2 regions of the Arthrobacter sp. TJ-238 genome follow, and region 2 is predicted to be linked to the other one. Evidence: predicted binding sites of a transcription regulator. Region 2 holds the regulator's gene; the other holds the start of a gene.
The links. The regulator HrcA, encoded in region 2, represses chaperone genes, less so after heat shock. The targets are predictions, from matches to a motif close to TTNGCACTCGNNNNNNNCGAGTGCNAA.

Region 1 (6,486 bases), on a different contig from region 2:
GAGACGTACAGGACCATGTACGCGCTGATCGGCCAGGCCCAGCAAGGCCGCCTCTCCGCCGTGCCGAGGCCGTACGAGTACTACCGCGGCTTCTGGCAGGAATTCGTCGACGCCGGTATGGGACGCTTCTATTTCGTCTTCGAGGACGGGAAGCCCTCGGTCGGTGCGTTCGTCATCCTCTACGGCCGGAAGGCCACCTACAAGGACGGCGGCTCCCTGCCGAAACGCAACCAGTACGGGGACTCGCACCTCGTCCAGTGGGAGGCGATCCTTGATATGAAGCGCCTCGGCGCCCGCGAGTACGACTTCTGCGGGACCCCTCCAGCCAGCCGGCTCAAGGACAAGGACCACCCGCAGTACGGACTCGGGATGTTCAAGACGAGCTTCACGAAGACGGTGACCGACTTCGCGGGATGCTACGACGCCGTCGTCCGGCCTCGCACCTACCGGGTGTGGCACTCGGTGGGTGAACGCGTAGCCCGCCAGATCCACTGGCGCCGTCACCGGCAGCCTTTCTACTAGGCCTCTCAGGCCGCCCGAACCACCTGGATGGACGATTCAAGAGGTGCTCCCATGACAGACGGCAACCGTGAGAAACCGGTGGAAGCCCACTTGCCCCCCAACAACCCGTCGCCCGTCGCCGAAGCACTGCCCGTCATCCGGCGTCCCTTCGATCCGAGCGACGACGAGAAGAGCAGGCTCACGGCGGGTCAAGGCAGCAGCGGAAGGAAACCTCCGAAAGCCACCACGCCTCCACGGCGTCCCGCAACGGAACCGAAGGTTCCGCGTCCGGGTCGGCGACAGCCGCGGCCGACGGACGCCCTGCCCACCACCCCCAGGAGCGTCCCGGCGTCGAGCCGGCCCAATGCCGCAGCCCGCACGGTGCTCCGGCGGCTCGTGCAGGGCGAGGCGCCGCCGACCCAGGCCATGAGCATCGTCGAGCGACTGGCCGGCAGCCCCTACGCGAACCCGATGATCCACGTGGGCGGCCCGGATGCCAGTGCGCGCAAGGCCCTCGACTTCGCCCTCAACCTGGCCGAGACCATGTTCCGTTACGGCGCCGGGGCCCTCGAGGTCGAGACCAGCATCATCGCCGTCACGGCTGCGTTCGGACTGGACCACATCGAGGTGGACATCACCAACCAGTCGGTGGTGATCAACTACTCCGCGAAGGACCAGACACCGACGACGGTGCTGCGGGTGGTGCGCTCGTGGACCAACAACTATGCCGGTCTCACGGCCATCCACCAGCTCGTCTCCGACATCGCCGACGGCGGGGTCTCGCGGACCGAGGCAGCACAGCGGCTCGACGAGATCATCCACCGCCCCAAGCCCTTCCCCCGCTGGATGGTGACCGCGGCCTTCGGGATCTTCTCGGCGGCCATCGTCGGATTCGTCGGCGGGACCCCGCTCGGATCCCTCATCGGGTTCGTCAGCTGCATCCTGGTCGACCTGGTGAGCCGCAAGCTCGGTGAGTGGCGCGTGCCGGAGTTCTTCTCGGTCGCCACGTCGTCCGCACTGGTCACGCTGATCGCCATGCTGTTCTGGTGGCTGCAGGTGCCGATCTCCCCGGCGCTCGTGGTGGTGGGAGGGATCCTGCTGCTCCTGCCGACCGGACGGCTGGTCTCCGCGACCCAGGACGCCATCAACGGCTTCCCGGTCACTGCCGCGGGACGCTTCCTCTCGGCGATCCTCATCTTCGCAGCGCTGGTGGCTGGTATCGCCGTCGCGCTGGTGGCGGGAGCGGCCCTGGGGATCCCCGAGCTCGAGGTGCTCGAGTCCTCGGGCAGCCAGTACCCGTGGCCGGTGGTTGCCCTGCTCACGTTCGTGGCCGTGGCGATGATCTGCGTCGCCGAGCAGACGGACGTGAGGCTGGTCGTCCCGACGTCGCTCGTCGCCGTGGCGGGCTACCTCCTGATGATCAGCGCCATGGCCGCCGGGGCGGGGTACCGGCTCGCGCCGGCCCTCGCGGCGATCCTCATCGGTGCGCTCTCCCGCGTCGTCGCCCTCCGGCTCGGCGCCCCGCAGCTGGTCGTGGCCGTACCGGCCGTGCTGTTCCTGTACCCGGGGCTGACCATCTTCCGCTCGATGTACATGCTCACCATCGACTCCGGGGTGGCGAGCGACGGCGCGTTCGGCCTGTTCAACGCCCTGACCATCGTTCTCGCTGTGGCGGCCGGGGTGGTACTGGGTGACAACCTGGCCCGACCGTTCACGAGGAAGCTCAGTTCCGACGAGCGGCAGAGGAACCGACGGCGCTAGCTGCGCGGCGGCCGTCGGGAACGGCCTGTCCTATGCACCCGGGGCCGCCGATGTGTGCGACCAGTCGATCGGGTCGGCGCCCTGCTGGGCCAGGAGTTCGTTCACGCGGCTGAACGGTCGTGAGCCGAAGAACCCCCGGGAGGCGGAGAGCGGGCTGGGGTGCGCCGATTCGACGGTGGGCGTCGGGCCGAGCATCGGTTTGAGGCGCAGGGCGTCCTTGCCCCACAGGATCGCCACGAGCGGTCCGCCCCTGGCCACGAGCGCCCGGATGGCCGCGTCCGTCACCAGTTCCCAGCCGATCCCGCGATGTGAGGCGGTTTCTCCTGCGCGGACCGTCAGCACCCGGTTGAGCAGGAGGACGCCCTGCTCGGCCCAGCCCGACAGGTCGCCCGTGGCGGGTGGTGCGGACCCCGTGTCCGAGGCGAGCTCCCGGTAGATGTTCGCCAGGCTGCGCGGGATGGGGCGCGTGGCGGGGTCGACGGCGAAGCTGAGTCCGACGGCGTGGCCCACCGTCGGGTAGGGGTCCTGCCCCACGATGACGACCCGCACGCGATCCAGGGGCGTGGTGAAGGCGCGCAGGATGGAGTGGGCCTCGGGCAGCACCCGCCCGCCCTTGTCGAGGTCGGCGCCGAGGGACTCGGCGAGCTGGTGGAGCACGGGCTCCACGGGCTTCAGGGCCGCTGCCCAGTCCGCGGGCAGGAGGTCGCCCACGTCCGCGGGTGCCGCGAAGGGGAAGACCGAGGCGTTGGGCGAGGGGACGGAGGGTTTCGCGTTCCTGCCGGGCCCGCGCCCACGCGTGGTCCCGTCCCGGGGAAGGGTCTCGGGAAGGTCGAAGAGTGCTCCGTCGTCGTGGGTCATGGGCCCATTCTTGCGTGCTCCTCCCACGGCCGTGTCCGGAATGACACCGGTGTAATTCCCCTCTACCATGGGATGACAGTTGTGCCGGCAGATGGAAGGCGGTGGCGCGATGGCCGATCCGCAGAGGCACTCGGACACCTCCGGGCAGGACCCAAAGCCGGCCCTGGGCGACCGCGAACAGCGCATGCTCGCCCTCGAGCGCGAGTGGTGGAAGTATTCGGGCGCGAAGGAGCAGGCCATCCGCGACCTGTTCAACATGTCCGCGACGCACTACTACCAGGTGCTCAACGCCCTGATCGACACCGAGGCAGCCCTCGCTCACGACCCCATGCTCGTGAAGCGACTGAGGCGCCTGAGGTCCACTCGTCAGAAGGCACGCTCCGCCCGCCGCCTCGGCGCGGACATCTGATCCAGCCCGCCACGGCCACGAGCGAAGGACATCCTCATCCATGACTGATCACCCACGGGACGAGTTCGACAAGGTCCCGGAGGCTTCGGCGCGCCAGGGCGTCCACCGCGAGCGGCTCATCCCGGCGCGTGCGGGCGGTCTGGGGCTCAAGATCACGGTGGGAGTGCTTGCCCTCGTGATCGGTCTGGGAGCGTACTTCCTCCTTCCCCGGCTGGGCCTCACCGGGGGCGGCGACGGCGCGACGGCAGTGCTGCCCACCAGCGCCCCGAGCGAGGCCGCGGCGCAGGACGACGAGGCGTCCGACGCTCCATCGGCATCGGCCACACAGGACGCGGACGCGGAGGCGACCGATGCGCCAGGCCGGGAGACGACCTCGACCATGGGCACGGACGGGGAGGAACCCGACCTGGCGCAGACGGTCAACGTGCTCAACGGCACCGGTTCCCCCGGGCTCGCCTCGGTGGCCGCCGCCCGTCTGGCGTCCGAGGGCTGGGTGTCGGTGCTCCCCGGCAACTGGGCGGGGGCACCGCTCGACACCTCCGTGGTCTTCTACAACGGCGAGGAGCAGCGCTCCGCTGCCGAGTCGGTGGCGGCAGACCTGGGCATCGGCGATCTCGCCGACAGCCCCGGGATCTCGCCGTACATCTCCGTGGTGCTCGGGCCGGAGTTCCAGTAAGTACCCCGACCCGTCCCGCGGGCCGGTCACTCAGGGCCGGTCGACCCGTAAGCTGTCAGTCCCTCAGCGGGATGCCGCGTGCATCCGTCCGGAACGATCCGGATCCGACCAGGATCAGGATGCCTTCGACGAGTCCCCAGATGCCCGCCGCGATGGCGCTGAGCCCGAACGTCAGGAACACCCCGACGGTGGACATGAGGACCAGGACGACCCCGATCGTGGTGTAGCCGAGGTAGAACCTGTGGATGCCGAGGGAGCCCAGCAGGATCCCGAGGACTCCGGCGACCACGCGGGACTTCTGGGGCGCGTGCGGCTGGCCGTACTGCCCCTGCGGGTACCCGGCCTGGTTGTACCCGGCCTGGTTGTACCCGGCCTGGTTGTACCCGGCCTGGTTGTACCCGCCCTGGTTGTACCCGCCCTGGTTGTACCCGCCCTGTGCGGGGGAGGGCTGTCCGTAGGGCCCCTGCGAATACCCCTGGGCGTGGGGGTTCTGGGCGGGTGACCGGTGCGTGGACGGGTCCTCGCTCCCGGGCGTGTAGGGCCGGGGGACGGGCTTCGGCGGCGAAGGGTCGGCGTCGCTCGCGCTCGAACGATGCGGGGAAGCGTTCTCCGCGGCGGTGGGGCCCTGCCCCGTTCCCTGCGGAGTGCTTCCCGGAGCCCCGCCGTCCCGTTCCTGCGCGCCGGAGTGCTCATGCGATGACCCGTCGGGCTGCCTGTCCGAACCGTTTGCTGACGACGACACTGTGTCTCCCCTTCTGCTCGTTGTACGCCCAACCTATGCGCTCGATGCTCTCCGCGCTACGCCCCCGTCGCGGCCGTTACCCGAGCCGCCGCAAGGTCGCCGTCCCGGGCTGCGGCAGGTTGCACTCACGTGGTGAGAGTGCTAATTATTGAGTTGGCACTCACGCGCGCAGACTGCTAAATCTGCGGGTGGAGAGGCAGGAAAACCTCTGTGGTGGGGATGGCGCCCGGAACGTGAAAGAGATCGTTCAGGCGTCGTCCGGCCGTCGCGGGCACCGCACACAGGCAGAGCATTCAAGTGCTTCAGATGAAACCGTCCCGAAAGGACCTAAGCCGTTATGGCCAAGATCATTTCTTTTGATGAAGAGGCCCGCCGCGGCCTCGAGCGAGGCCTCAACATCCTCGCTGATGCCGTCAAGGTAACGCTCGGCCCCCGTGGCCGTAACGTCGTGCTCGAGAAGAAGTGGGGCGCCCCCACCATCACGAACGACGGCGTGTCCATCGCCAAGGAGATCGAACTCGACGACCCGTTCGAGAAGATCGGCGCCGAGCTCGTCAAGGAAGTCGCCAAGAAGACGGACGACGTCGCAGGCGACGGCACCACCACGGCCACCGTGCTCGCCCAGGCCCTCGTCAAGGAAGGCCTGCGCAACGTCGCTGCCGGTGCGGACCCGCTGAGCCTGAAGCGCGGCATCGAGAAGGCCGTCAAGGCCGTCACCGATGAGCTGCTCGCCTCCGCCAAGGAGATCGAGACCAAGGAGCAGATCGCTGCCACGGCGTCCATCTCCGCCGGTGACACGCAGATCGGTGACCTGATCGCCGAAGCCCTCGACAAGGTGGGCAAGGAAGGCGTCATCACCGTCGAGGAGTCGAACACGTTCGGCCTCGAACTGGAACTCACCGAGGGCATGCGCTTCGACAAGGGCTACATCTCGGGCTACTTCGTCACCGACGCCGAGCGCCAGGAGACGGTGCTCGAGGATCCCTACATCCTGATCGTCAACTCGAAGATCAGCAACGTGAAGGACCTCGTCGCAGTCCTCGAGAAGGTCATGCAGTCCGGCAAGCCGCTGCTGATCATCGCTGAGGACATCGAAGGCGAAGCCCTCGCGACCCTCGTGGTCAACAAGATCCGTGGCACCTTCAAGTCCGTCGCCGTGAAGGCTCCGGGCTTCGGTGACCGCCGCAAGGCGCAGCTCGCCGACATCGCCATCCTCACCGGCGGCCAGGTCATCGCCGAGGAAGTGGGTCTCAAGCTCGAGACCGCCACCCTCGACCTGCTCGGTACCGCACGCAAGGTCGTCGTGACCAAGGACGAGACCACGATCGTCGAGGGAGCCGGCGACGCCGACGCCATCGCCGGTCGCGTGGCCCAGATCCGTGCCGAGATCGAGAACTCCGACTCCGACTACGACCGCGAGAAGCTGCAGGAGCGCCTGGCCAAGCTGGCCGGCGGTGTCGCAGTCATCAAGGCCGGCGCAGCCACGGAGGTCGAACTCAAGGAGCGCAAGCACCGTATCGAGGACGCCGTCCGTAACGC
Region 2 (6,486 bases):
CCGAAGAAGAGGGGTCTCGTCATGCTCAGCGGTTCCCGAGGCGCTCCCGGAGGCGAGCGAACACGCCGGAGCCGCTGCTGGCGAGCTGCCCGTCCGTGTACTCCTCGCCGCGCAGTTCCGCGAGCCGGCGCAGGAGCTCCTCCTGCTGGTGGTCGATGTTGCGCGGGGTCTCGACGTTGAGGTGGACGCGGAGATCCCCCCTGCCCTGGCCGCGGAGGTGCGTGACGCCGAGGCCCCGCAGTGTCACGATCTCCCCGGCCTGCGTCCCGGGCTTGATCACGAGCTCCTGGTCGCCGTCGTAGGTGTCGAGGTGCACGCTGGTCCCGAGCGCGGCCGCCGTCATGGGGACGCTGAGGGTCACGTGCAGATCGTCGCCATCGCGGAGGAAGGTCGAATCGGTGTTGACGCGGATCTCCACGTAGAGGTCGCCCTGCGGCCCGCCGGCGATGCCGGCCTCGCCCTGTCCTGCGAGCTGGATGCGCGTGCCCGTGCCGACGCCGGCGGGGACCTTGATGGTCAGGGTGCGGCGCGCCCGGATGCGGCCCTCACCGCTGCATTCGTGGCAGGGGCTCGGGATCACGGTGCCGTAGCCCTGGCAGGTGCCGCAGGGCGCGCTCGTCATGACCTGGCCGAGGATGGACCGCACGGCGCGCTGGACCTGGCCGGAACCGCCGCAGATGTCGCAGGTGCGCACGGACGTGCCGGGCTGGCAGCAGCTGCCGTCGCACGTGGGGCACACCTCCGCGGTGTCCACCTCGATCTTCTTGTTGGCGCCGAACACGGCGTCCTTCAGGTCGATCCGCACATTGATCAGGGCGTCCTGCCCCCGGCGGGTCCTGGTCGGGGCGCCGGCCTGCTGGCCGCCCCCGCCGAAGAAGGTCTCGAAGATGTCCTGGAACGCGAACCCGGAGCCCGAGTAGCCGGCGCCGTAGCCGTTGTCCGTGCCGTTCTCGTTGCCCGTGGTGTCGTAGACCCGGCGCTTCTGGGGGTCCGAGAGCACCTCGTAGGCGTGCGTGACGCGCTTGAAGTCCTCCGCGGCGTCCTCCCCGGTGTTCACGTCCGGGTGGAGCTTGCGCGCCAGCTTGCGGTACGCCTTCTTGATCTCCTCGCCGGTCGCACCCTGCGCCACACCGAGGACCTCATAGTGATTACTCACTCGTGCACATCACTTCCTGTTGGAGACTGCTGTCTGCTGCTCGCCGTTGCCGGCGGAAATTGTCTGGCTGCCCCGGAGGGCACTCGCCTACTCCTCGAGGATCCTCGAGAGGTAGCGGGCGACGGCGCGCACGGCGGCCATCGTCGTCGGGTAGTCCATGCGGGTGGGTCCGAGGACCCCGAGCTTCGCACCGGCGTCCGGTCCGTAGCCCGTCGCGACGACGGAGGCCCCCGACAGGCCGCCGTACGGGTTCTCGCTCCCGATCCTCACCGAGATGCCGCGGGCGTCGTACTCCATCTCGGACAGGAGCCTCAGCATCACCACCTGCTCTTCGAGCGCCTCGAGCACGGGGCCGATACTCAGGGGGAAGTCGCCGGTGGAGCGGGCGAGGTTCGCCGTGCCCGCCAGCAGGATCCGGTCGTCGCGGCCGAGCCCTGCGAGCTGTTCGAGTGCCCTGATGATCGTACCCCCGTGCGCCCTCAGCGCGGGGGGCAACTGCGACAGGGCGACCCCGAGCTCGGCGGGCAGCGCCGCGAGCTTCATGCCGGACACCGCGGAGAGGATGCGCTGCCTGAGGTCCGCGAGCTCGGCCTCCTGGATCGCGGCGGGCGTCCGCACGATGCGCTGCTGCACGGTGCCGTTGCTCGCGATGAGGACCACGAGGATCTGCTGCGGCGCGAGGAGCACGAACTCGATGTGCCTCACGGACGCTCCCCCGACCCGGGGGAACTGCACGACGGCGACCTGGTTCGTGAGCTGCGCGAGCAGACGCACGGTGCGGTCCATGACGTCGTCGAGGTCTTCCGCGCCCTCGAGGAGCGTCTGGATGGCCTTCTTCTCGGGGGCCGAGAGCGGCTTCACCTCGGAGATACGGTCGACGAACAGGCGGTAGCCCTTGTCCGTGGGGATGCGGCCCGAGCTGGTGTGGGGGGCCGCGATGAGGCCCTCCTCCTCGAGGACGGCCATGTCGTTGCGGATCGTGGCGGACGAGACGCCCAGCCCGTGGCGGTCGACGAGGGCCTTGGAGCCGACGGGCTCCCGGGAATGGACGTAGTCCTCGACGATGGCCCGGAGCACCTCCAGGCGTCGTGGTTCACTCATTCCTGTGTCACCTCCGGGTCTGTTCCCTTCCCTCACGAGCGCGGCGGGCGCGTGGTTCCGAGCGGTTAGCACTCGACACGCCCAAGTGCCAAGTCTAGTACGTCCGCAGCGATTGTTAGCATTGGGACCCGGGCCGCGGCACACCGCCGGCGCCCTTACCGGAAGGGCAGGCTCGGCATGGACTACGGCTGGGGAGCACAGGACATCGCGGCTCCCAGGCGGGTCGCCCTGCCCGACGTCCCGGTCGAGAAGGACATGGTCCTGGAGGACGTGCAGAGCGGTTTCGTCGGTGCTGTGGTCCGCGTCGAGAAGTCCGGCGGGTTGCACGTCATGGTGCTCGAGGACCGGCGTGGGAAGAAGCGCACCTTCCGGCTCGGCCACGGATTCCTCCTGGACGGCGCGCCCGTGCACGTCGTCGCGCCCGTGACGCGCGCCGCGCCGGCCTCCACCCGCACCGCCTCCGGTTCCGTCCGGGTCGACGGGGCCCGCGCGCGGACGGCGCGCGCCAGCCGGATCTGGGTCGAGGGCAAGCACGACGCCGAGCTGGTCGAGAAGGTCTGGGGCGACGACCTCCGGCTCGAGGGCATCGTCGTGGAACCGCTGCACGGCGTCGACGACCTCGAGGGGGCCGTGCGGGCGTTCGGGCCGGGACCGCAGCGCCGGCTCGGGATCCTCGTCGACCACCTGCTGCCGCAGACCAAGGAATGGCGCATCGCGCAGCAGGCCATGACCGTGCCCGGCGCCCGCGACCACGTCCTGATCGTGGGCCACCCCTACGTGGACGTCTGGCAGGCCGTGAAGCCGGCGGCTCTCGGACTCGACGCCTGGCCCGTGGTGCCGCGCCACCAGGACTGGAAGACGGGCATCCTCGCCGGTCTCGGCTGGCCGCACCACGATCAGGCCGCCGTCGCGCACGGGTGGAAGCGGATCCTCGCGGGCGTCAGCACGTACGCCGACCTGGAGCCGTCGCTGCTGGGCCGTGTCGAGGAGGTCATCGACTTCCTGACCGCTCCGCCCGGGACCACGTGAGCCGGACGGCCCGGGCCACCACGTATCCTTGGAGCACACTCCGGGGGAGAGTTTCCACCAGTTACCAAAGGAATCGAAGTTGTCCAACACCGCCGACCACCAGCACCACGGCCGGAACGAATCCCGCCCCGCGTTCGAGGGGATCCCGGCCACCGCACTCCCCCTGACGGCGTCGGAGGACCGGCAGTACGCCACGCTGGCACACTTCGGCGGGATCCTGGGCTTCATCCCCTCCCTGCTGATCTACCTCATCTTCAAGGACCGTGGCCCGTTCACCGCGCAGGAGTCCAAGGAGGCGCTGAACTTCACGCTTCCGCCGACGGCCCTGGCCCTCGTGGCATGGCTCCTGTCGCTCGTCCCGGACATCGGGGGCGTCTTCGCCGTCGTCAACGCGCTCATCTGGGTCGTCATCACGATCTTCTCGGTCAATGCGGGCATCCACGTCAACCGGGGGCGGCCGTACCGGTACGCCCTGAACCTGCGCCTGATCCGCTGAGCGGACGTCAGTCCGGCAGCAGTCGCCGCACGACGGCGTCCGCGAGCAGCCTGCCGTCGAGGGTCAGGACCACGCGGCCCGCGAACGCGGCGGCCGGGTCCACGAGTCCGTCGGCGATCAGCCCCGCGACGGCCCTGCGCCCCGGCGTCGTCAGCGACTCCGTGGGTAGCCCCTCGCGCAGCCGCACGCGCAGCATGACGTCCTCGACGTAGCGGTCCTCCGCGGACAGCACCTCGCGCCCCGCAGCAGGTGAGCGGCCGACACCGAGCGCCTCCGCGTAGGGTCGCGGGTGCTTGACGTTCCACCAGCGGGTGCCGCCGACATGGGAGTGCGCGCCCGGACCGGCCCCCCACCAGTCGCTGCCGCGCCAGTAGGCCAGATTGTGCCGGCACTCGTCCGCGGGGGTCCGCGCCCAGTTGCTCACCTCGTACCAGTGGAGGCCGGCGGCCGTGAGCATCTCCTCGGCGAGGGCGTACTTGTCAGCGTGGTCGTCGTCGTCGATGGGCGGCACCTGGCCGCGCCGGATCCGCGAGGCGAGCCGTGTTCCGTCCTCGATGATGAGGGCGTAGGCGGAGATGTGGTCGGGACCGTAGGACAGCGCGGTGGCGAGCGACGTGCGCCAGTCCTCGAGCGACTCCCCCGGCGTGCCGTAGATCAGATCGAGGCTGACGCTGAGGCCGGCCTCGCGCGCCCACTGCACGGCCTGCGGCACGCGCTCGGGTGAGTGCGTGCGGTCGAGCACCGCGAGGACGTGCGGGACGGCCGACTGCATGCCGAAGGACACCCGGGTGAACCCGGCGTCGCGCAGGATCCGCAGCGATTCGGGGGTGACGGAGTCGGGATTGGCCTCGGTGGTGACCTCGGCGTCCGGAGCCAGCCCCCACGTGGCACGCGCCGCACGGAGGATCGAGGCGAGGTCGTCGGCGGGGAGCAGCGTCGGGGTCCCGCCGCCGAAGAAGACGGTGGAGAGGGGGCGGGCCGGTACCCCGGAGGACTCGAGGACTCGGGCCCCGAGGGCGATCTCCTCGAGCACCGATCCCGCGTAGGCGTCCTGCGACGCTCCGCCGCCGAGCTCGGTGGCCGTGTACGTGTTGAAGTCGCAGTAGCCGCAGCGGACGGCGCAGAAGGGGATGTGCACGTACAGGCAGAAGGCACGCTCGAGCGCTCCGTCCGCCGCCGCGGGCGGCAGGAGGCCGTCGTCGGGTGCCGGCAGGCCGAGCGGCAGGGCGCTAGGCATGCCGGCGGGTCCCCTGGTAACCGATCCGCGTCACTTCTTCGCTTTGTCCTTCGACTCGTCGGAGGACAGGGCTGCGATGAAGGCTTCCTGGGGGACCTCGACGCGGCCCACCATCTTCATGCGCTTCTTGCCCTCCTTCTGCTTCTCGAGGAGCTTGCGCTTGCGGGTGATGTCTCCGCCGTAGCACTTTGCCAGGACGTCCTTGCGGATGGCCCTGATGCTCTCGCGCGCGATGATCCGCGCCCCGATGGCGGCCTGGATGGGCACCTCGAACTGCTGGCGCGGGATGAGCTCGCGCAGCTTGCCCGTCATCATCACGCCGTACGCGTAGGCCTTGTCCCGGTGGGTGATGGCACTGAAGGCGTCCACCTGCTCGCCCTGCAGGAGGATGTCCACCTTGACGAGGTCGGCCACCTGGTCGCCGTCGGCTTTCCAGTCGAGGGAGCCGTAGCCGCGGGTCTTCGACTTCAGGAGGTCGAAGAAGTCGAAGACGATCTCCGCGAGGGGCAGCCGGTAGCGGATCTCGACGCGGTCCTCGGACAGGTAGTCCATGCCGCCGAGCACGCCGCGGCGTTGCTGGCACAGCTCCATGATGGCGCCGATGAACTCCGACGGCGCGAGGATGGTCGCGGATACCATCGGTTCGCGCACCTCTGCGATCTTGCCCACCGGGTACTCGCTCGGGTTGGTGACCCTGAGGGCACGCTTGTCCTCGAGGGTCACCTCGTACTCGACGTTGGGCGCCGTGGAGATCAGGTCGAGGTTGTACTCCCGCTCGAGGCGCTCGCGCGTGATCTCGAGGTGCAGCAGTCCCAGGAAGCCGACACGGAAACCGAACCCGAGCGCTGCGGACGTCTCCGGCTCGTACACCAGGGCGGCGTCGTTCAGGGTGAACTTGTCCAGGGCGTCGCGCAGCACGGGGTAGTCCGTACCGTCGAGGGGGTAGAGCCCGGAGAAGACCATCGGCTTGGGGTCCTGGTAGCCGCCGAGCGACTCCGCGGCCGGCTTGGCGAGATTGGTGACGGTGTCGCCGACCTTCGACTGGCGGACGTCCTTGACGCCGGTGATGAGGTAGCCCACCTCGCCCACGCCCAGGCCCTTGGACGGCGTCGGCTCGGGAGAGCTGACACCGATCTCGAGCAGCTCATGACTTGCCCGGGTGGACATCATCTGGATGCGCTCGCGGGGGCTCAGCTTGCCGTCGACGACCCTCACGTAGGTGACGACGCCGCGGTAGGTGTCGTAGACGGAGTCGAAGATCATGGCGCGGGCGGGTGCGTCAGGATTCCCGGTGGGGGCGGGGAGGTCGCGGACGATCTTGTCCATGAGCACCTCGACGCCCATGCCGGTCTTGCCGGACACCCTCAGCACGTCCTCCGGTTCGCCGCCGATCAGGCTCGCCAGTTCCGCGGCATACTTCTCGGGCTGGGCGGCCGGCAGGTCGATCTTGTTCAGCACGGGGATGAT

Region 1: a site for HrcA is predicted at 5,101-5,127, ahead of groL (chaperonin GroEL). Genes of this name have one in related genera too.

What each region holds. Positions count from the first base shown of each region.
Region 1 covers NZ_JBZCNH010000002.1:29,813-36,298, forward strand. Annotated here, with positions in the region: gene AC4D2O_RS03490 (lipid II:glycine glycyltransferase FemX) at 1-522, shown strand, start outside; gene AC4D2O_RS03495 (threonine/serine exporter family protein) at 574-2,262, shown strand; gene AC4D2O_RS03500 (uracil-DNA glycosylase) at 2,293-3,120, opposite strand; gene AC4D2O_RS03505 (DUF3263 domain-containing protein) at 3,230-3,529, shown strand; gene AC4D2O_RS03510 (LytR C-terminal domain-containing protein) at 3,570-4,205, shown strand; gene AC4D2O_RS03515 (TM2 domain-containing protein) at 4,261-4,947, opposite strand; gene groL (chaperonin GroEL) at 5,285-6,486, shown strand, end outside.
Region 2 covers NZ_JBZCNH010000006.1:307,543-314,028, reverse strand. Annotated here, with positions in the region: gene AC4D2O_RS14975 (16S rRNA (uracil(1498)-N(3))-methyltransferase) at 1-23, opposite strand, end outside; gene dnaJ (molecular chaperone DnaJ) at 26-1,156, opposite strand; gene hrcA (heat-inducible transcriptional repressor HrcA) at 1,244-2,257, opposite strand; gene AC4D2O_RS14960 (DUF3097 family protein) at 2,435-3,286, shown strand; gene AC4D2O_RS14955 (DUF4870 domain-containing protein) at 3,366-3,782, shown strand; gene hemW (radical SAM family heme chaperone HemW) at 3,790-5,019, opposite strand; gene lepA (translation elongation factor 4) at 5,050-6,486, opposite strand, start outside.